DNA from 2 places in the Acidisoma sp. genome. Region 1 is predicted to be linked to the other one. Evidence: riboswitches for the same ligand, from Rfam matches in the RefSeq annotation. Region 1 holds a riboswitch; the other holds the start of a gene.
The links. A riboswitch is a leader RNA that binds a small molecule or an ion and turns the genes downstream of it on or off. The one in region 1 is predicted to bind thiamine pyrophosphate.
Positions count from the first base shown of each region.

Region 2: it holds a riboswitch for thiamine pyrophosphate, as region 1 does, so the genes downstream of both, ACOEQ1_RS05220 (FAD-dependent oxidoreductase) here and thiC (phosphomethylpyrimidine synthase ThiC) in region 1, are expected to answer to the same signal.

Region 1 is NZ_CBDAQN010000003.1:768,404-783,015, reverse strand. It holds gene ACOEQ1_RS11765 (alpha-D-ribose 1-methylphosphonate 5-triphosphate diphosphatase) at 1-616, shown strand, start outside; gene phnE (phosphonate ABC transporter, permease protein PhnE) at 627-1,457, opposite strand; gene ACOEQ1_RS11755 (phosphonate ABC transporter ATP-binding protein) at 1,454-2,221, opposite strand; gene ACOEQ1_RS11750 (phosphate/phosphite/phosphonate ABC transporter substrate-binding protein) at 2,218-3,126, opposite strand; gene ACOEQ1_RS11745 (TMEM175 family protein) at 3,272-3,853, opposite strand; gene ACOEQ1_RS11740 (GAF domain-containing protein) at 3,991-4,494, shown strand; gene ACOEQ1_RS11735 (methyl-accepting chemotaxis protein) at 4,675-6,501, opposite strand; gene ACOEQ1_RS11730 (methyl-accepting chemotaxis protein) at 6,846-9,110, opposite strand; gene ACOEQ1_RS11725 (YbaK/EbsC family protein) at 9,266-9,721, shown strand; gene ACOEQ1_RS11720 (trans-3-hydroxy-L-proline dehydratase) at 9,739-10,773, opposite strand; gene ACOEQ1_RS11715 (cis-3-hydroxy-L-proline dehydratase) at 10,775-11,881, opposite strand; gene ACOEQ1_RS11710 (GFA family protein) at 12,004-12,531, opposite strand; TPP riboswitch at 12,678-12,838, shown strand; gene thiC (phosphomethylpyrimidine synthase ThiC) at 12,907-14,612, shown strand, end outside.
Region 2 is NZ_CBDAQN010000001.1:1,111,616-1,126,227, forward strand. It holds gene ACOEQ1_RS05200 (glucose 1-dehydrogenase) at 1-161, shown strand, start outside; gene ACOEQ1_RS05205 (thiamine phosphate synthase) at 134-787, opposite strand; gene ACOEQ1_RS05210 (thiazole synthase) at 787-1,554, opposite strand; gene thiS (sulfur carrier protein ThiS) at 1,556-1,753, opposite strand; gene ACOEQ1_RS05220 (FAD-dependent oxidoreductase) at 1,722-2,732, opposite strand; TPP riboswitch at 2,788-2,908, opposite strand; gene ACOEQ1_RS05225 (replicative DNA helicase) at 3,025-4,521, shown strand; gene ACOEQ1_RS05230 (FAD-dependent oxidoreductase) at 4,433-5,167, shown strand; gene ACOEQ1_RS05235 (flavin monoamine oxidase family protein) at 5,164-5,814, shown strand; gene alr (alanine racemase) at 5,837-6,904, shown strand; gene ACOEQ1_RS05245 (MlaE family ABC transporter permease) at 6,901-7,686, shown strand; gene ACOEQ1_RS05250 (ABC transporter ATP-binding protein) at 7,683-8,462, shown strand; gene ACOEQ1_RS05255 (SDR family NAD(P)-dependent oxidoreductase) at 8,569-9,309, opposite strand; gene ACOEQ1_RS05260 (YjbE family putative metal transport protein) at 9,489-10,115, opposite strand; gene purB (adenylosuccinate lyase) at 10,203-11,555, shown strand; gene ACOEQ1_RS05270 (exopolysaccharide biosynthesis polyprenyl glycosylphosphotransferase) at 11,710-13,188, shown strand; gene ACOEQ1_RS05275 (flavin-containing monooxygenase) at 13,314-14,612, shown strand, end outside.

The DNA of each region.
Region 1 (14,612 bases):
GGCGAAATACAGCGACCGCGCCGGGATGAGCCTGGAGGATTTCCGCACCCTCGCGACCGGTGTCGCTGCCCGCGCCGCCGAGGTGCCGGCGGCAGCCGATCGTATCGCCGCCGCCGCGCGTGCCAAAGGGATCCCGATGGCGAGCCATGACGATGTGAGCCCCGAGAGCCGGGCGACGTTCCGGGCAGAAGGCGCCCGCATCTCCGACTTCCCGATGAACGAGCCGACGGCCCGCGCCGCGACCGAGGCCGGCGACTGGGTGGTGATGGGAAGCCCCAACGTCGTGCGCGGCGGCTCGCATATGGGCTGGGCCTCGGCGGCCAGCATGGTGGAGGCCGGGCTCTGCCAGATCCTCACCAGCGACTATTTCTATCCGGCGTTGCTGCGGGCGGCGTTTATCCTGGGCGAACGCGAGGGTGGGCTGGCGCGCAGCTGGGACCTCATCTCCGCCAACCCGGCGGCGGCGGCGGGCCTCCACGATCGCGGCCGCATCGAACCCGGACGCCGCGCCGATCTGGTGGTGGTGGCGGAGAGCCCGCAGCCGCATGTCGTTGCCACCATCGCGGGCGGGCGGATCGCCTATCTTTCCGCCGAAGGCGCGTCCCGCCTGCATTGATCGGGCGCCCTCAGGCGATCCGCTGCCGGAGCCAGGCGGAAATGCGCTCGGCACCCATGACGATGATGAAGGTGATCACGAGCAGCATGGAGACGGTTCGGTACTGGAAGAGGTTCATGGCGGTCAGAAGCTGGAAGCCGATGCCGCCGGCGCCCACGAAGCCGAGGATGAGGGACGAGCGGATGTTTTCGTCGAGCCGGTAGAGCGTGATGCCGAGCAACGAAGGCAGCACGCTTGGCACCACGGCATGGGTGAAGACGGCGAGGCGGCCGGCGCCCGTCATGGTCAGCGCCTCGACGGGGCCCATGTCCATGTCCTCGATGACCTCCGAGAACAGGCGGCCCATCATGCCAACGCTGTGCACCACGATGGCGAGCGCGCCCGGGAAGGGGCCTAGCCCGACTGCGGTGACGAAGATGAGCGCCCAGACGAGATCGGGCACCACGCGGCAGAGCGCGATGAGCACGCGCGTCGCATAGTAGAAAGGACGGGCGGGCGTCGTGTTCCGGGCGGCGAGGAGGGCCACCGGCAAGGCGAAGATCACCGCGACGCTGGTGCCGAAGAGCCCCATGTCGATGGTTTCGAGCGCCGGCTCCAGCGCGCCGGGCAGCTGGGAGAAGTCGGGTGGCCAGGCGCGATGCAGGATGTCGGCGATGCCTGCCGCGCCGGTGATGAGGTCCTGCGGCCGGGCCTGGACCACCACCGCCGCTTGAATGAAGAGGGCGATGCCGAGGAAGATCAGCACGAAGGAGAGGGCGCCGCGACGCTTCGGCGTGCCGTCGCCGCGCGACCCCGCGCCTGGTGAAGGCGAGGGCGCAGTCTTGATCGCGATCCCGTTCATGCGGCGAGCGCCTCCGGCGTCTTGACGTAGAGGCCGGCGACCTCGGTCTCCTGCACTTCGGCGGGCTTGGTGTCGAAGCGGATGCGGCCATCCTTCATGCCGAGAATACGGTCGGCAAAGCGGCGCGCCAGTTCCGGCTGATGCAGCACGCAGAGCACGCCGAGCCCGTCCTCATGCGCGAGATGCCGGAGCAGGCCCATGAGTTCCTCGGCGGCATCGGGATCGAGGCTCGCCACGGGCTCGTCGGCGAGCAAGGCGAGGGGCCGTTGCGCGAGCGCGCGGGCCACCGAAACGCGCTGCGCCTGACCGCCGGATAGCGTGCCGGCGCGCTGCTCGGCAAAAGCGGTGAGGCCAACCTGGTTGAGGCATGTCATCGCGAAGGGGCGCTCGCTCTCGGGCAGACGGCCGAGGGTGACGGCGAGACCGCGATGGCGGCCCAGCGTGCCGGTGATGACATTGGCGATGACGCTGCGGCGGCGCACGAGGTGGGCGTTCTGGAAGACCATGCCGAGCGCCATGCGGGCATCGGCGAGTTCCCGGCCTGCGAGGCCGCTGATCCGGCGGCCGGCAACCTGGATGTTGCCGGCGGTCGGCGTCAGCATCCCCGCGATGCAGCGGAGCATGGTGGACTTGCCGCAACCATTGGCGCCGAGGATGACGACGAGCTCTCCGGCCGCCAGGCTGAGGCTTGTATCCGTCAAGGCCATGCGCCCCGTGGGGTAGCGCATGGCCAGGTTGGACACTGCGATGAGCGGTTCGCTCATGAACCCATCTTGGAGAGGTTCAGGTGCAGCACCGACACGAGGCTGCGGATGCCGTCGTAGTCGGCGTCCTTCGCCGGAATGTAGCCCTTGCCGTGCAGGCCGATGATCTTGGCTTCATCGGGCGGGATGCTGCTGAGGTCGAGATGCGCGAGCACCTCGGAAAGTTTCGCCTTGAAGGCGGGCGGCAGGTTGCCGCGCACGACGATCGGATCCTGCGGGATCGGCTGGCTGGTCCAGAGGGTGACGAAGTCCTTCGGGTTGTAGATGCCCGCGACCTGCGCCGAGGCGATCTCGGGGCTGTTCATCTCGCCAGCCTGAACCTTGTGGTTCAGCAGAGCTTCGTAGCTGGCGGTGTGACTGCCGGCGTAGATGGCCTTCACGCCGTGATCGGGGTCGATGCCGGCCGATTTCAGCGCGTAGGCGGGAAAGAGATGGCCGGAGGTGGAGGCCGGATCCGAATAGGCGAAGGTATGGCCGGCGACGCCCTTGAGCGTGGTGATGCCCGAGCCGGGCCAGGTCACGATGCTGGCGGTGTAGGTGTCGGGCGTGCCGTCGGCTTTGGCGTAGGTCGCGACCGCCTGAGCGTCGGCGATCTGGTGGGCGAGAACGTAGCTCAGCGGGCCGAACTCGGCGGCATCGATCTTGCCCGCGCGCATAGCCTCGATCGTCGCCGTGTAGCTCGTGCCGATCTCGACATCGACCGGGCAGCCGAGCTTCGCGCTGATCAGATGGCCGATCTTGTGATACAGCGGCACGAAGCCAGCCGAGGCGTCGGAGGGGATGACGCCGTAGTGCAGCGCGCCGTGTGGGCAGTCGTTGGCGGCCAGAGCGGCGCTGCCCGTACCGATAAGGGCCGTGAAGCCGATGAGCGCCTGAATGGCGGCTCCCTTTAAGAGCTTGCGCATTTGAGAGTTCCTTCGCGATTGCCGTGGCGACCTCGCCCGGCGCGTGACGCGAGGGTCTAACGCACACCGCCCCGGTAACTTTTGACATCTAGATGAATTTGGGATGACCAAACCAAGTCGCTTGTCACGCGCGGGCCCGTCGGGGTTAGTCGTCCTTGGGCATCGCCGCTTCGATCCGCCGGTCGGGCAGCAGCCACATCAGGGCGACCAGGCCGTACACCGCCTGGCTGACGCCGGTGTCGACGAAGGCGATGCCGATGCCCAGCAGGTAGAACAGCGGCGCCAGCTTGCCCTTGAGGTCCCGGCCGATGGCCGCCGCGAGCGGGGACCCTTTGCCCTGAGCCGAGATGATGGCGGTCTGCATGATGTACCAGGCGAGCGCGGGCATCAGCAGCGACACGCCGTAGACGGCGGTCGGGGCGGCGGCCTCCGGATGGATGCCCAGCCAGCCCGTCGCGAACGGGATCAGCGACAGCCAGAAGAGCAGGTTGAGATTGGCCCAGAGAATTCCGCCGGTGACGCGCGGAACCAGCTTGAAGAAGTGGTGGTGGTTGTTCCAGTAGATCGCGACATAGATGAAGCTCAGTGCATAGGCGAGCAGCTTCGGACCAACCGGGAGCAGCCCGGCAAGGGACGCGCCCTGCGGGGCCCTGAGGTCGAGAACCATGATGGTAATGATGACGGCGATAACGCCATCGGTGAAGGCCGTGAGCCGCTCGCTTCCCATTGCGGCACTATTGCTCTCCAGAGTGAGAGGCTCAAGCGCCGCGCGCGGCAGCCAGATTTCGACAGTCCGTTCACGGACCCGAAAGTATAAATTAAAGGCTTCTCTGTAATTTGGTTCCGCATTGCCAGGAGCAGAGGATGTCCGAGACCAAGTCTACCGAGGCGGAACGAATAGAGCAGCTTCATCAGCTTGGGTTGCTCGATACGAGCGACGAGACGCGGTTCCGGTGCTGTGTCGTGGAGGCGCTCAAAATCTTCCCGGGCGCCACGATTGCCGCCGTAACGATGGTCGATGTCGACCGGCAATGGTCCAAGAGTATCATCGGGTCAGACGTGAGGGAAAGCCCGCGCAGTTCCTCATTCTGTTCGCATACGATCGAAGGTTCCGGGGTGATGGTCGTCGAGGATGCAAGCGTCGACCCGCGTTTCATCGCGAACCCCTGGGTCACCGGCACGTCCCACCTGCGGTTTTACGCGGGTGTGAAGCTGGTCCACCGGGTCGGCGCGCTGTGCGTGATGTCGGACGTGCCGCGGCGAGCCACAAAGGCTGAGGTCGGAAAGCTGCTGACGCTGGCACGCTTCGTCGATATCCAGCTGCTCGCATTCGGAACATTGCATAACCTCGGGGCTGCTTCAGCCTGAGGGATCCGGTTGAGGGCGACCGCCGGTTATTACGTGCCGATTGGCGGCCGGCGTCTAAGCCTGCGTCTGCGGTTGAAAATCCGGCACGGGAGGATGCCGATCAGGCGTCCGTCTCTTGTCGCGGCGCGTTGCCCGGCAGAGGGCGCGTCTGCCCTTACCGTGCAGCGTGGAACACCGTTGTCAGGCCAACTTCAGCATCGCCCGGTTGCCGGGCGGACGGCTGATCCTCGCCGGGGAGCCGGCCGCTTCAGTGCGAAACTGTTTTGTAAGCTCGACAAGTTCGGCGGTCTCCTGGTCGAGCGCATGGCTTGCCGCAGTGCTCTCCTCGACCATCGCATTGTTCTGCTGGGTGACGCGGTCCATGTGATTGACGGCGGCATTCACTTCGTGAAGGCCGGTGGCCTGCTCCTGCGCCGACTGCGCCATCTCGGTGACGGAGATCGTGATGTCCGAAACCTGCGAGACGATCCGGTCGAGCGACTTGCTGGCCTCGCCGACGAGATCGACGCCGATGCCCACTTCGCCAGTGGATGTCGCGATCAACGTCTTGATCTGCTTGGCTGCTGCCGCCGAGCGCTGGGCAAGCGCCCTCACCTCGCTCGCCACGACCGCAAATCCGCGACCCGAATCCCCGGCGCGCGCCGCCTCGACGCCGGCATTCAATGCCAGCAGATTTGTCTGGAAGGCGATTTCGTCGATCACGCCGATGATCTGGCCGATCTCGCTGGATGACCGCTCGATGTTGCCCATGGCGCCCGTCGCCTTCCTCACGACCTCACCGGTTTGCTGCGCGTCCGTTTTGGTGCGCGCAACGACGAGGCTGACCTTCATCGCGCTCTCGGCGGTTTTGCGAACCGTGGTGGTGAGCTGCTCCAGAGCCGCCGCACTTTCTTCCAGGCTCGCGGCCTGTTGCTCCGTCCGCTTGCTCAGATCATCCGCGCCCTGTGCGATCGCGGTACTGCCGTGGCTGATGGACCCGGTGATGGCGACGATGTTGCGCACCAACGTGGCAAGCTGCTCCATGGCGCCGTTGAAATCGTGCCGGAGCTTCTCGTACGCGTCGGGCAGCATGGTCGTCAGACGGAATGCGAGGTCGCCACTGGAAAGCGCCTCCAACCCCTTGCCGATCGAGCCCACGACCATCGTGGCGGCCGCCGCCTCGGTATCGCGCCGCACCTGTTCGTCTTCGATCGCGCGGCGAGCGCTCGCTTCGCGCTGCTCAAGCTCAAGCGCCCGCGCCCGCAACGCATTGTCCTTGAAGACCTGCACCGCCTTGGCCATGGCGCCGACCTCGTCGGTGCGATCCTGCCCGGTGATCGTCGTCGTCAGGTTGCCCTGCGCCAGCTCCCGCATGCTGTTCGAGAAATTCGTCAGCAGTTTGGAGAGCGACCGGCGGGTGAGGAGGGCAAGCACAAGGAAGATCACGAAGATCGGCAGGAAAATCGACCCGAGCCAGATGGCGCGGCTGATGAGCGCGTCATTGATGTCATTGGTATAGAGGCCGGTGCCGACCACCCAATGCCACTCCGGTATCTCCATCCCGAACGATGCCTTGGGCTGCGGCGTGCCGCCCGGCACCTTGGGGAAGTAATAGAAATGGAGAGCCGGCGCACCGGCCATCGCCACAGCGATGAGGGGCGCGAAGATGGGCGTGCCGAACGGGTCCTTGAGATCAAGCTCGTTCTTGCCGATCAGCGCCTTGTTCGGATGCGTAATCATCACGCCCTTGTCGGTGATGACGAAATAGTAGTTCACTCCGTCGTAACGAATGGCGCTCAAGGCGGCTAACGCTTCATGCTGCGCCGTCGCAACGGGCATGGCGCCGCTCTCGGCCTGCTGCGTGAAGGCTTTGACGATCGTGGCGCCAACCTGCGTCAGGTGCCGCACCTCATCCTGTCGCGCCTGCTGCGCCTGCCCGTAGGCACCGTACAGGGTCAGCGCCATGCCGCAGACGGCGAGGAGCACACCCGACAACGCGATGAACGTGAATTGACGTGAGATGGACATGGCGCCCAGCGCCGTCCAGTGTCGCGCGCGGCCAGGAATTCGATCGGATGCCGTTGCCATATTCAGCCTTCGTCGGTGCAATGTGGAGACGCCATCCGGCCAAAAGCAAAGGCAGCCGCGCAGGCCTTGGACACAAATTGACTTGAACCGCTTTAAATCCGGTTAAGAGAGAGATCGTCAGCGCCTTGTCCGCTCGCCGAGGCAGAACCGAGCCCTCGAACGCTCGACAGCGTCCTGCGCGCTCAGATCGAGAAGCCTGTCCGTCCGGACAAGGGGGACAATCTGCTGTTGGAGCCGTGGCGACGCGTCGCCGGCTACGCTGTGACCAAACGCGGATCGTGTGGTCATACGACCTTCAGCATCGCCCGCTTACCGGACGGGCGGCTGATCGTCCTCGCCGGGGAGCCGGCGGCTTCAGTGCGAAACTGCTGCGTAAGCTCGACAAGCTCGGCGGTCTCCTGGTCGAGTGCGTGGCTCGCGGCCGAGCTTTCCTCGACCATGGCGGCGTTCTGTTGGGTGACGCGGTCCATATGGTTGACGGCAGCGTTCACCTCATGAAGTCCGGTCGCCTGCTCCTGCGCCGACTGCGCCATCTCGGTGACCGATACCGTGATGTCCGAAACCTGCGAGACGATCCGGTCCAGCGCCTTGCCGGCTTCATCAACCAGACCGACGCCTATGCCAACTTCGCCGGTCGATGTCGCGATCAGTGTCTTGATCTGCTTGGCCGCTGCCGCCGAGCGCTGCGCGAGCGCCCTCACCTCACTTGCCACGACCGCAAAACCACGCCCCGCGTCGCCGGCGCGTGCGGCCTCAACTCCGGCATTGAGAGCCAGCAGGTTCGTCTGGAAGGCGATCTCATCGATCACGCCTATGATCTGGCCGATCTCCTGTGACGATCGCTCGATGTTGCCCATGGCTGCCGTCGCCTTCTGCACGATCTCGCCCGAATGCTGCGCGTCCACCTTGGTGCGGGCGACTACGAGGCTGACCTTCATCGCGTTCTCGGCAGTCCTACGAACAGTGGTGGTCAGCTGCTCCAGAGCCGCGGCGCTTTGTTCGAGACTGCCCGCCTGTTGCTCGCTTCGTTTGCTCAAATCTGACGCCCCGCGCGCAATCTCTGTGCTCCCGGAGTTGATCGACGCGGTGATGATGACGATCTTGCGCACAAGATCAGCGACGTGCTCCATGGCGGCGTTGAAATCGACCCTGAGCTTCTCGTAGTCTTCCGGAAGCGCCGTGTTCAGACGGAAGTTAAGGTCGCCATCCGAGAGCGCCTCCAACCCTCTGCCGATCGAGCTGACGACCATCGCCGCCGCGTTCAGCGCCTCGGCACGGTCACGATCGTTACGAGCCCGCGCGGCGTCAGCCAGCTGGCGATCGGCCTCTGCGCGAAGCTCATTCTTTCGCTTCTCGATCAAGGCGTCGCGAAACTTTGCGAAGGCCCTTGCCAAGCCGCCAGCCGGGCCGCTGAGTTCAGCGCCCGGAAGGACATAGGTGTCGTCTCCTCCCGCCAGCCGGGCAAGCGCCGTCGCCGCGCGGGCAACGAGACGCGCATTCCGATCAATCAGCCAAATGACGAGAACCGCAACAAGCGTCAGTAAAACGACAACCGAGTATGCGCCGACCTCGAACGTTTGCGCCGCGCGAACATCTGCGCGCTTGTAGTAGGCCGCATTCGGAACCTCTGCCCAAAGGCTCCACTGCGCTCTGGGGTCGTGGATCGGGAGCGGAAAAACCTCGGAGTAGATCAGGCGCGGATCGGGTTCCGCATGGCGGGCATAGTTCCGCGCGGCCGCGTCGAGCACTTCACGGGGCGACAGCAGAAACTCGTTATAGGTTGGGCTGACCAACGCGAAGCCGCGGATTGGGAGCACAGCGCGGACCGCCTTGAGGCGGATGATCGCCGAGACGGTCCCTTTCAGGCGACCATCCGGTGCGAAGAACGGAACCGAGAAGACCATGCCGGTCCTGTCGCTATCGTTGAGGGTCGAGTTATAGACCGTGTTGTCACAGGTGACGACCTGTCCGCCGGAGATCATCGGAACGTCGACGCCGTGCGTCGACGCCATTGTCGGTGTGTGGACAGCGAACCACGTCATCTGGTGGCGCAGGAGATGGTACTCGTAGATCTCCGCTTCAAAACGTTTTACAATTGTGCCGCCACCCGCATCGTCCGCTATCAGATCGTCAAAGCTGATGATCGGCTTTTCGGGGGCGCTCGTGGCGGGATCGATCAGATCAGCGTTGAGCGAGCGCGGAACGATGTAGACTTCCGAAATTGCCACGCTGCTGGCGAGGTTGTTGTAAAGCTCCTGTATGGTCGATGTTGAGTCCTGAGTAAGTGTCGTGCCCTCGCGGTCGACGCTGCGAACACTCGGCAAACGGCTGATGGTTCGAATATTGTGATAGATATCTTCGAACTGATTTTGCGCGAGATTGGCTGCGGCCAGCGTCGCCGCGTGCGACTCAAGCCGGAAACGATCCTTCGCGGAACCGTAATCGATCGCCGCCTTCTGCCGAACGGCAAACAGGCCCAGCAGACAGATAACAGCAGTAACCAGATAGGCTTGCGTGCTTCGTCTTTTAGCAAAGCGACCGAGTGCCAACGCGAGTCTCCTCTGAGCGGGGTCAACACGTTGACAATGCCGTTCCGGATCACCAGTTCGTTACTATTACGCTGAAGCTGGTTAACGCCGCGTGAAGTCGCTTCGCCAGCGAAAGCGTCGTTCCGGACTGGGAACTGTCGAGGAGAGTCATGCCCATGAGCCTTGAGTCGGTCCGCGCCTTTCTGGCCGCAAACGCTCCCGATATCGCCATCATCGAGTTGGAAAGCAGCACCGCCACGGTCGCGCTCGCCGCCGAAGGGCACGGCGTGCTGCCCGCGCAGATTGCGAAAACCCTCTCGCTGCGGGTCGGTGAGCGCAACCTGCTGGTGGTCACGCGGGGCGACGCTCGGCTCGACAACCGGAAGGCGAAGGCGGCCTTTGGCGGCAAGCCGCGCATGCTGAGCGCCGAGGAAGTGGTGGCCGTCACCGGACACCCGGTCGGCGGGGTTTGTCCGTTCGGATTGGCGACACCGCTCGCCGTCTACTGCGACATCTCGCTGAGAGCGTTCGACGAGGTGGTGCCTGCGGCAGGCTCCACGCATAGCGCGGTGCGGATCGACCCGGTCCGGATGGCCGAACTGGTCGGCGCCGAGTGGGTCGACGTGTGCTAGGAAGCCGCCTGAGCGGCTTACCGGGCGATGCGCGGCCAGGTGTCGGACAGGCGGTAGCCGGTGGGCCAGGGATCGTCCGGGTCCAGCATCTCCTGCCGCGTGCCCGTGACCCAGGCACGCCCAGAGACCGAGGGGATGATCGCGCGGCGGCCGGCGAGCATGGTCGCCTCCTCGATGCGGCAGGCGAACTCGGAGCCGATGATCGAGCGGGCGAGATAGCGGTCGCCCACGGCCATCTCGCCGCGCGCCTCCAGTACCGCCATGCGCGCCGAACAGCCGGTGCCGGTGGGCGAGCGGTCGATCTTGCCGGGCTGGATGACGACGGCATTCGCGCCTGTCAGCACATCTCCCTCGCGACGGACCGGGAGCGCGATCTGGCAGAAGGAGATGTGGTTCCACTCCGCGTTCACGGGGTGGGTGAAGCCCAGCTGCTCGTTCGCCGCCTTGGTGATGCGGATGCCGGCCTGGGCGATGTCGTGCGCCTCGTCGGGCACAATGGCGAACCCTAGCGCCGCGGCGTCCGCGATGACGAAACTGTCGCCGCCATAGGCGGTGTCGACCGTCAAGGTGCCGAGGCCCTCGACCTCAATGTTGGCACCCAGCCGGTCGGCGAAGCTCGGCACGTTGCGGACGGTGATGCGCTCGGCCTTCCCGTTGCGGCAGAGCGCGGTGACCTCCACCGTGCCGCCCGGCGCCTCCAGCACGAGGCGCGTCTCCGGCTCGACCATGGGGATGATGCCGGTGTCGAGCAGCACCGTCGCCACACAGATGGAGTTGGAGCCGGACATCGGCGGCGTGTCCTCGGGCTCCATGATGATGAAGCCCATCTGGGCGCGCGGATCCTTGGGCGGCACCAGCAGGTTGACGTGACGGAAGACGCCGCCGCGCGGCTCGTTGAGCACGAAGCGGCGGAGCGTCTCGTCCTGGGCGATGAACCGCGACTGCGCCCAGAGCGTGTCGCCGGGCGGCGGCGCGACACCGCCGACGATCACGTCGCCGACCTCGCCCTCGGCGTGGCAGCCGACGATGTGGATGATCTTGGTCGTTCGCATCTCAGCCGCCGATGCTCAGGGCCGGCGCGCCGAAACTTTCGATCAAGGGTGTGACGCCGAGGCCGGGCGCATCGGAGGCGGTCATGAAGCCATCGAGGCGGCGCGGCGCACCCGTCGCGATGTCCCGCGTGCCGTAGCTGTTGAAGTCGGTGGCGGAGAAGCAGAACTCAGCCGGGGTCGAGCGAGCGAGGTGGGCGATGGTCGCGGTCACGATGTCGCCGCCCCAGGTGTCCTCGATGGTCATCGGGATGCCGCTCTCGACGCAGAGGTCGCGGATGAGCCGCGCCTTGGTCAGGCCGCCGACCTTGGAGATCTTGAGGTTGATGATGTCCATCGCATCCTCGGCGAGGCCGCGAAGCAGGGCTTCAACGTCGGTGATGACCTCGTCGAGCACGAAAGGCAGCGCCGTGCGGCGGCGCACCGACAGGCACTCCTCGAAGGAGGGGCAGGGCTGCTCGATGTAGACATCGAGGTCGGATACCGCCGCGACCACGCGCGCGGCCTCGGCCCGCGTCCAGCCGGTGTTCGCGTCCGCCACCAGCACGTCGCTGGGGTGGAGGATGTCCCGGCAGGCGATGATGCGGGCGATGTCCTCGTCGGCATTGCCACCGACCTTGAGCTGGAACTTGGTGTAGCCCTCGGCCCGGTAGCCGGCGACGGCGCGCGCCATCTGCTCGGGCGGCTGCTGGGAGATGGCGCGGTAGAGCGCGACCCGATCCTGGGCCGCGCCGCCGAGCAGCGCATGGACGGGCAAGCCGGCGACCTTGCCCAGAATGTCCCAGCAGGCGATGTCGATGGGCGCCTTGACGAAGGCGTGGCCCTTGAGGGCGGCGTCCATGCGGCGGTTCATCTCGCCGAGGTTCGTGGGGTCGAGGCCGATGAGCTTCGGCGCGATCTCGGCAAGGCCCGCACGGACGCCGGCGCCGTAGGCGGGGAGGTAGGCGGAGCCGAGCGGGCAGCACTCGGCATAGCCCGTCACGCCGTCATCGGTTTCCACCGCGACCACGGTCGCATCGAAGACCTCGACGAAGTTCCCGTTGGACCAGCTGTAGCGGCCCTCCTTCAGGGGCAGGTCGACCTGCCAAGCCTTGATGGCGGTGATCTTCATGTCTTGGTCTTTCCTCGTTGGCACTAACCGAGCGGTGGGGCGGGCGGGGACAACGCACTCCCGCGTTGCGCCGCCGTTCGCTAGGTCAAACCTTCCACACAAAGCGCCTTGGGGGGAACCGTCTACGCGCCAGGCCGGATCCCGCTGCTCGCGAAGGCCTGACGGATCGGACCCGGATCATCGAATTCGGTCTCGTAGCTGAACTGAAGCTGCTTCAGCGCCCAAGGCAGCGCGCTGCGGGTGAAGATCTGGGCGATCGGCCTGAACCACCGATGATCGTCGAGCGAGCCTGGCCTGACGATGGTGAAGGCGGCGGCGCTGTCCGCCTCGGTGTAAAGCCAGGTCGCGCAGGCGGCGCAGGTGAACTGCCGGCTCTCCTTGCCGCTGCCGCCGGTCTTGCTCCAGCAGCGAAGCGCATCGCGCCCATCCGTGATGACGTGGCCGCCTCTCGGCACGACCATGCCCAGAGAGAACGCGCTTGCCGAAAGGTGCTGACAGTCGGTGCAGTGGCAAGCCAGCGTGAAAACCGGCGCCTCCGTCACGCGGTAACGCACGCGGCCGCAGCGGCACCCGCCAGGCTGAGGCAGGGGGAAGCCTCGTTCGCGGTTCGTGGCGTGCAGAGCGGCGGCGACGCGAACGGCTTCGGCCATGGCTTGATCCTCATAAGGCTCACGCGACAGCAGATGCCGTCCGGCGGAGGATTTAAAACCGGGCTCGCCGCTTCTTGTCGGGCGTTGCACCGGTTCGTGTGACCGATTGGCGCCGGTTGACAGGGAGCGCGCCCAGCCGCAATGCTGGCTTCACCAAGGGGAGCCCCGGCAAGGGGCTGAGATACCGCTAGGTCATCTTTGGATGACGCGGCGCGGTGACCCTGCCGGCAACAGGCCTCTCGCGAGGCGCTGTCCGGGGAACCTGATCCGGATCATGCCGGCGGAGGGACTGGTACGGAAGAGGTCCCCGCTGCGGTTTTCAGGGGCTCCGCGTTCTTCCGCCCCCATCTCCTGTGCCCGGCGAGGAGATGTGCAATGCCCGATAACCTTTCCGCCCCCATTCCCGTCACCGTCACGACCGGCGCAATCACCGGCTCGCGAAAGTGCTATTCCGCGCCGGACGGCTTTCCCGGTCTGCGGGTGCCCTACCGCGAAATCGCGCTCGATCCGTCGGCCCGGGAAGAGCCAGTGCGGGTCTATGACACCTCCGGCCCATTTACCGATCCCGAGACGACGATCGACCTCGCCGCGGGCTTGCCCTCGGTCCGCGGGGACTGGATCGCGCGGCGCGGCTTCACGACCGTCACCCCGCGCGTGGTCCAGCCCGGGGATAATGGCTTCGTGTCTCCGGCCGGCCTCGTTCAGCCTTGTCCCGCAGAGCGCGCCGTGCTCGCCGGCGTCGATGGCCTGATGGTGACGCAGATTGAGTTCGCCCGCGCCGGCATCATCACCGAGGAGATGCGCTACGTCGCCCATCGCGAGAACCTGGGCCGCGTCAAGGCCGCCGAAGGCGCCGCCGAACGCCGCGCCGATGGCGAGGACTTCGGCGCCAGCATCCCGGACTTCATCACGCCCGAATTCGTGGCGGAGGAGATTGCCGCCGGTCGTGCCATCATTCCGGCCAATATCAATCATCCGGAGCTTGAGCCCGTCATCATCGGGCGCAACTTTCTGGTCAAGGTGAACGCCAACATCGGCAATTCCGCCGTCACCTCCTCGGTCGCGAACGAGGTCGAGAAGCTGGTCTGGGCGACGCGCTGGGGCGCCGACACGGTCATGGACCTGTCAACGGGGCGCAACATCCACAACATCCGCGGCTGGATCCTCCGCAACGCCGCCGTGCCCATCGGCACCGTGCCGATCTACCAGGCGCTCGAGAAGGTCGGCGGCGAGCCCGAGAAGCTGACCTGGGACATCTTCCGCGACACCCTCATCGAGCAGGCGGAGCAGGGCGTCGACTACTTCACCATCCATGCCGGCGTGCGCCTGCAGCATGTGCCGCTGACGGCGCGGCGCGTCACCGGGATCGTCTCTCGGGGCGGCTCGATCATGGCGCGCTGGTGCCTCGCGCATCATCGGGAGAGCTTCCTCTACGAGCACTTCGGCGAAATCTGCGACATCATGCGCCGCTACGACGTGTCCTTCTCGCTGGGCGACGGCCTGCGTCCGGGATCGATCGCCGACGCCAACGACGCGGCCCAGTTCGCGGAGCTGGAGACGCTGGGCGAGCTGACGAGGATCGCCTGGGCGCGCGGTTGCCAGGTCATGATCGAGGGGCCGGGCCATGTGCCGATGCACAAGATCAAGGTGAACGTGGAGAAGCAGCTGCGCGAATGCGGCGAGGCGCCGTTCTACACGCTCGGGCCGCTGACGACCGACATCGCGCCGGGCTACGACCACATCACCTCGGCGATCGGCGCCGCGATGATCGGCTGGTTCGGGACAGCGATGCTCTGCTACGTCACGCCGAAGGAGCATCTCGGCCTGCCGGACCGCGACGACGTGAAGACCGGCGTCATCACCTACCGCATCGCCGCACACGCGGCCGATCTCGCCAAGGGACATCCGGCGGCGCGGCTACGGGACGACGCGATCAGCCGGGCACGGTTCGAGTTCCGCTGGCAGGACCAGTTCAACCTCGCGCTCGACCCCGACACGGCACGCTCCTTCCATGACGAGACGATGCCCAAGGAGGCGCACAAGACCGCGCATTTCTGCTCGATGTGCGGGCCGAAATTCTG
Region 2 (14,612 bases), on a different contig from region 1:
CATTGCTGAAGCTCATCCCCTACGGCCGGATCGGCGTCGCCGAGGATGTGGGAAAAGCCGCTGTATGGCTCGCCTCCGACCAGTCCGACTACGTCGTCGGCACGACGATCTTCGTCGATGGCGGCATGACGCTCTACCCGGAATTCCGCGGCAACGGTTGACGGCCCTGCTGGCTTGCCGGAATTCGCCACGGCTGCGTTGACGCGACCCATTCTCGCGCGCGGGCCTCGGGATCGGCGTTCCGCAGCACGTCGGTGACGACGGCGGCGCTGTCGGCGCCAGCCTGCAGCACCTCCCGGCCCCGATCTGGTGTGAGGCCGCCGATGGCGACCAGCGGCGTGTCGCCCACATGCTGCTTCCAGTCGCCCACGCGGGAAACGCCTTGCGGCGCCCAGGCCATCGCCTTGAGGATGGTGGGATAAACCGGCCCCAGCGCCACGTAGTCGGGCGCGACGGACAGCGCGCGATCCAGTTCCGCCTCGTCATGCGTGCTGACACCGAGCCGCAGCCCGTGGCGGCGGATGGCGGCGACATCGGCGCCGTCGAGATCCTCCTGGCCGAGATGAACGAAGTCGCAGCGCTCATCGATGGCGATCTGCCAGTAGTCGTTGACGATGAGTTGCGCCCCGGCAGCGGCGCAGAGATCGCGGGCGGTGGCGATGTCGCTTCGCACCAGAGCCTCCGGCTGGTCCTTGATGCGTAGCTGCACCAGCCGCACGCCTTGAGGCAGCAGGCGGGGCAGCCAGCTTGCCCGGTCGACGATCAGATAGAACGGATCGAGCCGCATCAGAGGAAGGCCTGCCCGAGCAGGGGCGTGGAAGGCACCGCCATGTCACGCGGCAGCATGGGTTCGGCGAGGAACGCCTCGCGCCCCGCCTCAATCGCGTGAGCGAAGGCTGCCGCCATTCTGGCCGGCTCGCCTGCCCGGGCGACCGCGGTGTTGAGCAGGATGCCGTCATAGCCGAGTTCCATGGCCTGAGCCGCCTGCGAGGGCAGGCCGATACCCGCATCGACCACCAGCGGCACATCCGGGAAATGCGCCCGCATCGCGCGCAGCCCGTAGAGGTTGTTGAGCCCGCGCCCGGACCCGATCGGCGCGCCCCACGGCATCAGAACGCGGCATCCGGCATCGAGCAGGCGCTCGCCGACCACGAGGTCCTCGGTCGTGTAGGGGAAGACCTCGAAGCCATCCGCCGAGAGGCTGCGGGCCGCTTCGACGAGGCCGAAGACGTCGGGTTGCAGCGTGTCGTGGTTGCCGATGACCTCGAGCTTAATCCAGTTCGTCGCGAACACCTCGCGCGCCATCTGCGCCGTGGTGATCGCCTCGCGCGCGGAGTGGCAGCCGGCGGTGTTCGGCAACACGCGCACACCCAGTTCGCGGATGAGCGACCAGAACGCCTGGCCGGCGCGCTCCATGCCAGACTCGCGGCGTAGCGAGACGGTGACGACCTCGGCCCCTGAACGGCGGACGGCGTCGGCGAGGATGGCCGGCGAGGGATACTGCGCCGTGCCCAGCAGCAGGCGCGAGGAGAGGGTGACGCCATACACTTCCATCTCAGCCTCCCCGCATTGGCGCGAGCAGTTCCAGCCGGTCGCCCTCGGCCAGCATCAGCGACGGCCGGCTGCGCGCCGGGGCGAAGTCTCCGTTGACAGCGGTGGCTACCACGGCGCCGCCGTAGCCCAGCTCATCGAGCGCGTCGGCGAGGCTCGGCCCCGCGATCTCACGCGGTTCGTTGTTGACGAGGATTTTCATCCATCACCTCCGGATATTGTATGCCGTGCAGCAGCACGTCGGCGGCGCGGCGGGCGAGGGCAGGCGACAGCAGGAAGCCGTGCCGGAACAGGCCGTTGACCGACAGCCCGCTGCCATCGACGCGGATGCGCGGCAGGTTGTCGGGGAAGGCGGGGCGGGCATCGGCGCCCATCTCCAGGATCTCGGCCTCGGCGAAGGCCGGATGCAGCGTGTAGGCGGCGCTGAGCAGTTCGACGACGGAGCGTGCCGTCACCCGGTGCCGCTCGCCGCTTTCGACCATGGTCGCGCCGACCATGAAGACGCCCTCGCCGCGCGGCACGACATAGAGGGGAAAGCGAGGGTGCAGCAGCCGCACGGGGCGGGACAGGCTGATGGCGGGGCAGCGGAGGATGAGCATCTCGCCCTTGACCCCGCGCAGATCCGGCAGGCGGTCGGTGCCCGCCAACCCGCGGCAGTCGGCGATGAGATCGCGGCTCGGCGCCGCCAGGTCGACCGTCTCACCGAAGCGGATGGCGACGCCGCGCCCCGCCAGCGTTTCGGCCAGCGTCGTCAGCGCCCGCCGAGGGTCCAGATGCGCCTCGCGCGGGAAGAAAAGCCCCTGGCGGAAGCGGCCCGCGAGGTCGGGCTCGAGCGCCGCGATGCCGTCCGCATCGAGACGCTCATGCTCCGTGGTGCGGCGGGCGAAGCGTTCGAGGTCCGGCGCGTCGCGCGCGGGTGCGAGCACAAGGCTGCCGCGCTGCACCGTGCCGGGGTAGTTTCGCGGCCAGTAGTCCAGCGCTTCCTGGCCCAGCCGCGTTACCAGCGGCTCGGCGCTTTCGGCTTCGCACCAGGGGGCGAGCATACCGCCGGCGTAGCGCGAACACGCGCCGGCGCCGAGGCTTGCACTACGGTCGACGACGGTGACCTCAGCGCCCCCCTCCGACAGAGCGAGGGCGGTGGTGAGCCCGGCGATGCCGGCGCCGACGACGGTGACGCGCATGTCTTGCCTCACGCTTCGGTCGGGCGGCGGAGGGGGGTGGACCGGCACGGACGGGTGCGGGGGTTCGTTCCATCCCTTCGCCAGCATGACCTGGATCAGGTTGTAAGGGTCGCCGGGATGCGGTGTTCCGCGCTCCGGCCTCTCAGCCCCTTCTCGGGGCTCCCCTTGGTGCTTTCCGTGTAGTCCTGGCGGCGCGCCGGGTCAAAACAGCGTATCGTGACCCGAAGGTTATCCCCAGTCTCCACAGGCGCCGGCTGCTGAACCCGGAAGCCTCCTGGGTCTATGATGCGGCATGAACAACATCGACTCGCCGCTCCTCGGGCTCAGCCAACGCCTTCCGCCCGCCAACCTCCAAGCCGAACAGGCCCTCCTCGGCGCGCTTCTCGCCAACAACAAGGCCTACGAGCGGGTTTCGGAGTTCCTCGCGCCCGAGCACTTCGCCGACCCCATCCACGGGCGCATCTTCCAGGCGATCTCCCGCCGCATCGAGGCCGGGCAACTCGCCGACGCCGTCACCCTGAGGGCCGAATTCGAGCATTCGGGCGTGCTGGCGGAGGTCGGCGGCACCGCCTATCTCGCCCAACTCCTCACCGCCATGATCGGCATCATCAATGCCGGCGACTATGGCGTCACCGTGCATGACGCCTGGCTCCGCCGCCAGCTCATCGATGTCGGCGAGACGCTCGTCAATCGCGCCTTCGGGGCCGATGCGGAGCTCGACGGCCGCCAGCAGATGGAGGCCGCCGAGCAGCAGCTTTTCGATCTCGCGACCAGAGGCGGGTCCGAGGGCGGCTTCATCACCTTCGAGAAGGCGCTGGGGCAGGCGATCGACAGCGCCGAGCGCGCCTTCCAGCGTTCCGGCAGCGTCTCGGGCTTGTCGACGGGCTTGCGTGACCTCGATGCCAAGACCGGCGGGATGCATGGCTCCGACCTGCTCATCCTTGCTGGCCGCCCAGGCATGGGGAAGACGGCGCTCGCCACCAAGATCGCCTTCGGTGCGGCGCGCGCGATCCAGGCCGAGGCGCGCAAGGCCGGCGGCCCCAATGCCATCCCGAAGGACACCGTCGCGATCTTCTCGCTCGAGATGAGCTCCGAGCAGCTTGCCTCGCGTCTGCTGGCGGAGGAGGCGCGGATCAGCGGCGACCGCATCCGGCGCGGCGACATCGGCCCGCGCGACTTCGACCGGTTCGTGGCTGTCAGCCGGGACATCGCCAGCCTGCCGCTGGAGATCGACGACACGCCGGCCATCACGCTGTCGGCGCTCCGCACCCGTTGCCGCCGGCTGAAGCGCAGCAAGGGCCTGGGGCTCGTGGTGATCGACTACCTGCAGCTCATGCGGCCGGCGGCGGGCACCCGCCCGGAGAGCCGCGTGCTGGAAATCAGCATGATCACCCAGGGGCTGAAGGCGCTGGCCAAGGAGCTGTCCGTGCCCGTCATGGCGCTCTCCCAGCTCAGCCGCGCGGTCGAGAGCCGTGAGGACAAGCGCCCACAGCTCTCTGATTTGCGCGAGTCCGGGTCGATCGAGCAGGATGCGGATGCGGTGATGTTCATCTACCGCGACGAATACTACCTCGCCCAACGCGCGCCCAAGCAGATGGGCTACGACAGCGAGGACAAGTTTCAGACGGCGCTGGAGAAGTGGCAGCAGGATATGGAGCGCGTGCACAACAAGGCCGAACTATACCTCGCCAAGCAGCGCCATGGACCAACCGGCAAGATCGATCTCTTCTTCGAGGCCGAGTTCACGCGCTTCGCCGACCTCGACCAGGATCACGACGATCATCATTGAAGCGGGCACCACTGATTTCGACGTCGTCATCGTCGGCGCGGGCGCCGCGGGCCTTGCGGCGGCGGTAGCCCTGCGCACGGCGGGGCGCAGCACGCTTCTGCTCGAAGCGTCCGAGGCCCCCGGCGGCCGCGCGCGGACATCCACTCCCCCGGCGCTCGGCGGCGCCTGGATCGACGAGGGCGCGGCCTGGCTGCACATGGCCGAGCACAATCCGCTCGTGCCGATGGCCGAGCGCGCCGGCCACAAATTGCGCGAGGCCTTCCGCAGCGCATCCCGCATGGTCGTCGGCGACCGGCTCGCGACCGCCTCCGAGCAGGCGGACTACGAGGAGGCCGAGGAAGCGTGGTTCGAGGCCGTCATGCGCCATCCCGCCGAGCCCGACGTCGATCTCGCCACCGCCACGGGAGCCTTCCGGCACCAGAACCCCTGGGCGGCGACCATCGAGTCCTGGCACGCAAGCCTCATCGACGCCGTCGACGCGCCCGACCTCAGCCTCGTGGACTTTCGCCTCAACCAGCTGGACGGCGCGAACCTCATCGCCGAGCGTGGGTTCGGCCGCCTGTTGCGGGATCTGCTGGAGGCCGAGCGGGACCCATCCGCTGTCGCTGCCCCGCGCAACGAATCGCCTGGGGCGGTTCGGAGGTGAGGGTCGAGACACCTCAGGGAACCATCAGCGCCGCATCAGTCATCGTCACCGTCTCGACCGGCGTTCTGGGTGCGGGATCGATCGTCTTCGACCCGCCCTTGCCAGCGGATACCGCGGACGCGATTGCCAACCTGCCGATGGGATTGCTGAGCAAGGTGGTGCTGCGCGCACGAGGGGCGGACCGTCTCGGCATGACGGAGCCAACCCACGCCTTCCGCCGGCTGGACCGCCTTGGCGACCCGTTCATGAGCTTCATCGCCTGGCCGCGCGACACGGATCACGCCATCGCCTTTGTCGGCGGCGGCGCGGCCTGGGAAGTGGCGCCCGATCCGCGCGCGGCGCTCGATCTGGCGCGGTCGCAGTGGCGCGCGATGTTCGGAGCTAAGGCAGACGGCATCTTCGCCGAGGGCGGGTTCACCACCGACTGGGGCACCGACCCGCATCATCTCGGCGCCTACAGCTACGCCCGACCCGGTGGCGCGGGAGCGCGCGAAGTTTTGGGCCGCCCGATAGCCGGTGGCCGGCTCATTTTCGCGGGCGAGGCCTGCCGCACCGACGGCATGGCGGGAACGGTCGGCGGCGCGGTGCTGGACGGACGGCGCGCGGCGGCGCTCGTGATCGGGGAGAAGGATCGCCGCCATCATTGAACCCTTCGCCACCGGCGGCTCGGTGCTGGAGATCGACCTCGACGCCGTGGCGGCGAACTGGCGCATTCTGTGCGAGCGCCATGCGTCCGGCGATACGGCGGGCGTGCTCAAGGCCGACGGCTACGGCCTCGGCGCCGTGGCGATCGCCGCGCGTCTCTTTTCAGCAGGTTGCAGGCACTTCTTCACTGCCCACCTCATGGAGGCGATGGAGATCCGGCCCGTCGTCCCTGACGCCATGGTCTGCGTGCTGCACGGCCTCGGCCCCGGCGAAGAGGAAGCTTTCATCCAGCATGACCTCGCGCCGGCACTCGGCACCCTCGGCGAGGTGGAGGCCTGGAGCGCCGCTGCGCGGAATGCCGGGCGACGCCTCCCGGCGTTGCTCCATATCGACACGGGGATGAACCGCACCGGCCTGAGCCCCGCGGAACTTGCCCGGCTGATTGGCGACACAACGATGCTGGGCGGGCTCGACCTCCTTTACGTGATGACGCATCTCGTGGCCGCCGACACGCCGGCCTCGGCGATCAACGCGCTCCAGGCACGGACCTTCGCGGAGGCCGCCAGCCATTTCCCGGGCGTGCGCCGCTCCTTCGCCAATTCATCCGGCATCTTCCTGGGCGAGGACTTTGCCTCGGACCTCGCGCGGCCCGGCGCGGCGCTCTACGGCATCAACCCGACCGTCGGCCGCCCGAACCCCATGCGCCCCGTCGCGCGCCTCCGCGCGCGCATCATGCAACTGCGGGAGGTCGCGGCCGGCGAGGGCGTCGGCTACGACCACCAATGGGTCGCCACCCGTCCGAGCCGCATCGCCACGCTCCCCATCGGCTATGCCGACGGCTACCACCGCGTGCTCAGCAACAAGGCGGATGTGAGCCTCGACGGTCAGCTTTGCCCCGTCGTCGGCCGCATCTCGATGGACCTCATCACCGTCGACGTGACGGAGTGCCCCACGGCCGTCATCGGCGACTGGTGCGAGGTCATCGGTCCGCATGTTCCGGTCGAGAGACTTGCGGCGCTCGCGGGCACCAACGGCTACGAGATCCTTACCTCCCTGGGCAGACGCTTCCACAGGCGCTATCTGGGCGCATGAACTTGATCCTGAACGCGCTCGCCGCGATCGGGCGGGGCGCAATCGCGTCCTGCCGCTCGACCGGAGCCCTGGCGATCTTCGCCGTCACCGGCCTCCTCCACCTTCTGTTTCCGCCCTTCTACCCCCGGCTGCTCGGGCGGGCGCTGATCGGCATGGGCTTCCTCTCCCTGCCCGTGGTCTCGCTCACCGCGATCTTCGCGGGGATGGTGATCGCCCTCCAATCCTATACCGGCTTCGCCCGCTTCTCGGCGCAGTCCCAGACCGCGACGATCGTGGTGCTTTCCGTGACGCGGGAACTCGGGCCGGTGCTCGCCTCGCTCATGATGGCCGGGCGGGCAGGGGCCGCGATGGCGGCGGAGCTTGGCACCATGCGCGTCACCGACCAGATCGACGCGCTGCAGACGCTCTCCACCAACCCGATGAAGTACCTCGTGGCGCCCCGGCTGCTCGCCGGGCTCATCGCCATGCCGCTGCTGGTGGTGGTGGCCGACATCCTCGGCGTGCTGGGCGGCTTCATCGTCTGCACGCTCAAGCTCGGCTTCAACGGGCAAGACTATCTCCACAACACCTTCTCGGCACTCGCGCCCGTGGACGTGCTGTCGGGCCTGGCCAAGGCGGCGGTGTTCGGCTTCGTCATCGCGCTCTCCGGCTGCTACCACGGCTACCGCAGCCGGGGCGGCGCCGAGGGCGTGGGTTCGGCCACCACCTCCGCCGTGGTGATGGCCTCCGTCCTCATCCTGGCGCTGGATTACGTGATGACCGAGGTCTTCTTCACCCGATGAGCGCGAGCGGCACTCCGAAAATCCGCATTCGCGGCCTGCGCAAGGCATTCGGGACCAAGCAGGTGCTGGACGGCGTCGATCTCGACGTCTGGCCCGGCACTTCCATGGTCGTCATCGGCGGGTCGGGCACCGGCAAATCCGTGCTGCTGAAATGCATCCTCGGCCTCATCGAGCCGGATGCGGGCACCATCGAGATCGACGGCCAGAACATTCTGACGCTCGGCACCCGCGCCCGGAACGCGGCGCGCGGCGAGATCGGCATGCTGTTCCAGAACGGCGCGCTGTTCGACAGCATGACGGTGCGGCAGAACGTGGCGTTCGGCCTCGTCGCCAAGCGGCTGGCCTCGGGCGCCGAGGCGGCGCGGCGGGCGAACGGCGTGCTGGAACAGGTGGGTCTCTCGTCCTCCGTCGGCGATCTTGCGCCGTCCGAACTGTCCGGCGGCATGCAGAAGCGGGTGGCGTTGGCGCGGGCCATCGCCTCCGAGCCCGCGATCATGTTTTTCGACGAGCCGACGACGGGGCTCGACCCGATCATGGGCGCCGTGATCGACGGGTTGATCGTGGATTGCGTGAAGCGGCTGGGCAGCACGGCGATCGCGATCACGCACGACATGGCGAGCACGATGCGCATCGGCGACCGCGCGGCGATGCTGCGGCACGGCCGGATCATCTGGGAGGGTCCGGCGGCCGAGGTCATGAGTTCCGGCGATCCGGTGGTGGATCAGTTCACCCACGGCCGTCGCGAGGGGCCGATCCAGATGGAATTGCGGCGCTAGGGGCGAGGACCTTGCGGGGGGCGCGCGGCGGATGTTGCGCGAGGCGCTTGTGACGACCGCAGTCTATCCGTTCAACGACATCGTGGCGTGAACCCCTGTTCTTCGACTACGCGTTGGTGCCCCCGTCGACGGTCAGGCTCGTCCCGGTGATGTAGCTTGCCTCGGGCCCTGCAACGAAAGCCACCATCGCCGCGATGTCGTTGACATGGCCGTAGCGCTTGAGTGCGGTGTTCGCGATCTGGGGCGTTGCCCAGTCGCCCGCCGCGGGGTTCAGATCCGTGTCGATCGGACCGGGCTGGACGTTGTTGACCGTGATGCCACGGTTCCCCACCTCCCGCGACAGCCCTTGCACGAACATCTTGATGGCGCCCTTTGTGGCGGCATAGGCGGCCAGCCCCGGTGTCATCATACGTTCGCCGACGCTAGACCCGATCATGATGATGCGGCCGCCATCCTTCATATGCTTGAGCGCCGCATGCGTCGCGATCAGCGTGCCACGGACGTTGATGTCGATGACGCGATCCAGCTCCTCGAGCGTGGCCTCCTCGAACGGCTTGGGGATGGCCGTGCCGGCGTTGTTGACCAGGACATCGAGCCGGCCATACGCGGCGACAGCCTGATCAACGGCGGCAGCGACTGCCTTCGCATCGGTTGCCTCGGCCTGTACGGCCATTGCCTTGCCTCCGGCGCGCTCGATCTCGTCCACGACCGAGGCAGCGGCTTCACGGCCTTTGGTGTAGGTGATAGCAACGTTTGCCCCATCGGCCGCCAGGCGCCTGGCGATCCCTGCGCCGATGCCGCGTGAGCCTCCTGTGACAAACGCAGATTTGCCGGTCAGATTTGCCATTTCGCAAACTCCTCTATTGCTGCGGGACGAGATATCCGGGCGGGTCCGGGCGTCAGACGCTAGCCATAAGCGTCGCTGCCGAATAGGACTTTGCAGATCCAAGGATATGCCTCGGAGGCATAGAGCGGCGGAACTCAGGCACCTTCGTTTTCGTTCGTTACGGCTCATCGCCGCTTTGGCTAGCCTCCCACCATCTGCCAAAGATTGATGCCGAAATGGTCCAGCACCTTGTAGGCGCCATCGTGGATCATCCGCAGCGACACGAACAGCACCACCGCCAGACCGATCCAGGCGATCCAGCGCCGCTTCTCGAGCTGTGTCGCGATGAGGCTCGCCGCGACCCCCATCAGCGCCACCGACAGCAGTAGCCCCAGCGCCAGAATATACGGATGGTTGTGCGCCGCGCCCGCCACCGCCAGAACGTTGTCGAGGCTCATGGAGATGTCCGCGAGCGCGATCTGGAACGCAGCCTGCAGCGGCGTCTTGGCCAGGGCAGGGGCGGCATCGCCATGCTTCGGCCGCCGCCGCAACTCCCGGTACATCTTCCAGCAGACCCACAGCAGCAGCAGCCCGCCGGCAAGCGTCAGACCGACAACCGCCAGCAGCCGCAGGGCCATGAACGCCATCCCCACGCGCACCACGACGGCGAAGCTGACACCGATGAGAACCGCCCGCCGCTGCTGCGGCGGCGCGAGCCCGGCGACCGCCATGCCGATCACGACGGCATTGTCCCCCGCCAGCATGAGGTCGATGACCATGACCTGAGCCAGGGCCGCGAGTTGGGACAGCAGTTCGGGTGAGATCATCCGACCTCATCAGGAGGCGCCGGCATCCTTGTCAACCGGCGCCGTTCTCGGTAGGGCGGCGCCAGCGCCCTTTCCCGGAGAAGTCACATGGTTCCCCGCTATACCCGGCCCGAGATGGCGGCCATCTGGGCGCCCGAGAACCGCTACCGCATCTGGTTCGAAATCGAGGCGCTCGCGGCCGAAGGCATGGCGATGGTGGGCGCCGTCCCGGAGGAGGCCGCCCGCACCATCCGCGAGCGTGGCACGCCGTTGCTTGCGGCGATGGGGCCGGCGGACGTGGAGCGCATCGACGAGATCGAGCGCGAGACCCGCCACGACGTCATTGCCTTTCTCACCTGGCTCGCCGAGGGCGTGGGGCCGGACAGCCGCTTCGTGCATCTCGGCATGACCAGCTCGGACGTGCTCGACACCTGCCTCGCCGTGCAGCTCACCCAGGCGACGGATCTGCTCATCGCGGACGTGGACGCCGTGCTGGCGGCGCTGAGGGATCAGGCCTTCGCGCATAAGCACACGCTGACCATCGGGCGCAGCCACGGCATCCATGCCGAGCCCACCAGTTTCGGCCTCAAGCTCGCCGGGCATTATGCGGAGTTCGCCCGCAACCGGGCGCGCCTCGTCACGGCGCGGGCCGAGATCGCCACCTGCGCCATCTCGGGGGCCGTCGGCACCTACGCCCATCTCGACACGCGGGTGGAGGACTACGTGGCGGCGAAACTGGGGCTGGCCGTGGAGCCGGTCTCGACCCAGGTGATCCCGCGCGACCGTCATGCCGCGTGGTTCTCGGCGCTGGCGGTGGTCGCCAGCGGCATCGAGCGTCTCTCGACCGAAGTGCGGCATCTCCAGCGGTCAGAGGTCCGCGAGGCGGAGGAGTTCTTCCACGCCGGGCAGAAGGGGTCGAGCGCGATGCCGCACAAGCGCAACCCGGTGCTCAGCGAGAACCTTACCGGTCTCGCCCGCATCGTGCGCGCGGCGGTGGTGCCGGCGTTGGAGAACGTCGCGCTCTGGCATGAGCGTGACATCAGCCACTCCTCGGTGGAGCGCGTGTTCGCGCCTGACGCTAGTCTCGCCTTGGATTTCGCGCTGGTCCGGTTGGCGGGGATGATGGCGAAACTGGTGGTCCACCCGGCGCGGATGGCGGCGAACCTCGAGAGCCTGGGCGGCGTCGTCCACAGCGGCGAGGTTCTGCTGGCGCTGGCGCGGGCGGGCATTCTGCGCGAGGACGCGTACCGGATCGTGCAGCGGAACGCGATGGAGACGTGGACGAAGCTCGGCACGCCCGAGGGGCGCAGCTTTCGCGAGAACCTCGAAGCCGATCCGGAGGTTGCCGGGCGGGTGCCACCCGCCGTGCTCGACTCGGCGATGGATGCGCGCGCGCATCTGCGGTCGCTGGACGCGCTATACATGCGGGTGTTTGGCGAACCGGGTCCTGCAGCGGCGTAAAAGAAGTGTTGCTTCTTTTTTCCGGAAAGAAGCGCTTGTTTTCATCCACCTCCCCGCGCGCTGATGTTTGAGCCCTCAACTGGCCGCTCCCGCCACTTGATCCGTTAACGAAACAGTAATAGATCGGACGGAGTCAGGCGGCGAGGGACGGTTGATGTCGGGGCAGGTGTTGCAAAGTGGTTTTCTGCCGGCCCGGCTGGGGGCGCCGGTCGAAACACGGCTTGCGTGGCGTCATCCGGCAGTCTTGTTGGCGTGCTGGCATCTGGCGATCATCATCCTCAGCGGGATTGCCTGCCGGGGCCTCAATCCGCCGGCGCATGCGGGGCATACGCAGCGTGAGCTTCTGGTCATTCTTGGCACCGGAATGCTGGCCGTGTTCCTGCTTCACCGTCGCGGGCTCTACGGGCGCATCGGCGAGCATCCCCCGCAGCCGTGGCTTTCGTTTCTCAAGCCTGTTCTCCATGCCTTCTCGTTGATGCTTCTTGCGTTGCTGGTCTGGGAAGGGGTTGCCGCGTTGTGGCAAGGACCGGTGCCGGACGCCATTCTAACCAACCGGAATTGGCTGTTCGCCTGGGCGGTGACGGCGCCGGTTCTTCTTCTGCTCTCGAGAGATACCGCCGAGGCGGCGGTGATGCGGTCCGCGCCGAAGCGTGCCGGGCGGCGCGCGATCCTGCTCGGCAACGGAGAGGGTGCGGCGCGCCTGGCGACGTTTCTTGCATGCAACGATGCAGTGCAGATCGTCGGCTTCCTCGGCTTCGGTGGCGCGGTGCCGGCCGGCGCGGACGGGTGGCCGGTTCTGTGCAGCCTCCGCGCGGCCTGCGCCGCCATCCAGGCCAGCGAAGCGGATCTCGTCATCGTCGCGTTGCCGGAGGCGGCGTCCCACCGCATCGCGGCCATCATGCGCCGCATGTCGGGCATGGCGGTGGATATCCGGCTCGCCCCCGACACGGCGCGCTTCTATAAGCCCGACGCCCGTGTCTCCTCCATCGGAGGACTGCCGTTTCTGCATCTGCAGGACAAGCCGTTCTCGGATCGGGATGCCGTGGCCAAACGCGCCGAGGACCTCGTGCTCGGCGTGCCCCTGCTGTGCCTGGCCGCGCCGCTGATGCTGCTGGTGGCGCTGGCGATCCGCCTCGACAGCCCGGGGCCGGCGCTGTTCGTCCAGCCTCGCCTGGGGTTCAACAACAGCGTCATCCGGGTGCGGAAGTTCCGCACGATGCACGGGGCCGCCACGGATGAGGGCGGGTCGCGCCAGGCGGTGCGGGGCGATCGGCGCGTGACGCGGGTGGGCCGGCTGCTCCGGCGGACGAGCCTCGACGAGTTGCCGCAGTTGATCAACGTGGTCGGCGGGAGCATGTCCCTGGTGGGACCGCGGCCGCATGCTCTCGGCACGGCGGCGGCGGGTCTGCCGTTCGAGACGGCGGCGGCGGATTACGTGTCGCGGCACCGTGTGAAGCCCGGCCTGACCGGCTGGGCTCAGGTCCGAGGCTGGCGCGGCGAGACCGATACCGTCGAGAAGCTGCGCCGCCGGGTGGAGCACGATCTCCACTACATCGCGCATTGGTCCGTGTGGTTCGACCTGCGGATCCTGGCGCTGACCGTGACGGCCGTGTTCCGTGGCGAGGCCTACTAAGTCCTGCTAAGCCCGATCCTCGTTCCTGACCAAAGTGATGCCTGGATTTGTTTTGGTCTCGAACACCTGGGGCGATACGCTCGGGCGGAGCCCGAGATGGCCCGGGGCAGGAGGCTTTGCGAATAATGAAGAAGCGGGTGGCGATCATCGGCGCGGGCCCGAGCGGCATCGCGCAACTGAAGGCTTTCGAAGCGGCGCGGCGGGCGGGCGCCGAGATCCCTGAGATCGTCTGCTACGAGAAGCAGGGCGACTACGGCGGCTTGTGGAACTACACCTGGCGCACAGGGCTCGACGAGCATGGCGAGGCGGTCCACAGCGGCATGTATCGCTATCTGTGGTCGAACGGACCCAAGGAGTGCCTGGAATTCCCCGACTATTCGTTCGAGGCTCATTTCGGACGGCCGATCCCATCTTACGCGCCGCGCGCCGTGCTGCTCGACTACCTCAAGGGGTGCATCGCGGCGTCCGGCATCGCCGGCTACATCCGGCTGCGGCATGTCGTGCGCGGCGTCTCCTATGACCACGCCACGGCCAAGTTCACCTTGCACGTGACGCATCTCGCGGAGGACCGCTCCGAGGTCGAGCAGTTCGATGACGTGGTGGTGGCGACCGGTCACTATTCCACGCCGAACGTGCCGGGCTTTCCGGGTTTCGACAGTTTCCCCGGACGCATCCTGCATTCGCACGACGTCCGGGATGTGGTCGAGTTCGCCGGCCAGAACGTCCTCTTGGTCGGCGGCAGCCTGTCAGCCGAGGATATCGGCATGCAGTGCTTCAAATACGGCGCCGCTTCCGTGACCTTCAGCTATCGCACAAGGCCGATGGGCTTCAAATGGCCAGAAGGCTTCGAGGAAAAACCGCTGCTGACGGAACTCTCCGGCCGCACGGCGCACTTTCCGGACGGCACAACGCGCGAGGTCGACGCCGTCATCCTGTGCACCGGCTACCTGCATCATTTTCCGTTCCTGTCGGACGCGCTACGCCTCCGCGCCCGGAACAGGCTCTACCCCGGCGGGCTCTACAAAGGAATCGTTTCAACCTCGCATCCGAAGCTTTTCTACCTTGGGATGCAGGACCAGTTCTACACCTTCACGATGTTCGACGCCCAGGCATGGTATGCGCGCGACATCATGCTGGGGCGGATCGCGCTGCCGGACCGAGCCGGCATGGAGGCCGATATCGCAGCCTGGACGGCGCGCGAGGAGGCCTTGACCGAGGTCCCCGACATGATCGATTTCCAAGCCGACTACATGGGGGATCTTCTGGCCGCGACGGACTACCCGGTGTTCGATCTCGCCGCCACCGCCGAGACGTTCAAGGTCTGGGCGCAGCATCGCGATGCCGACATCACGACCTACCGAGATCACGCTCATGCCTCGGCAGTTACCGGCACGATGGCGCCGCGCCACCCTCTTCCCTGGCTC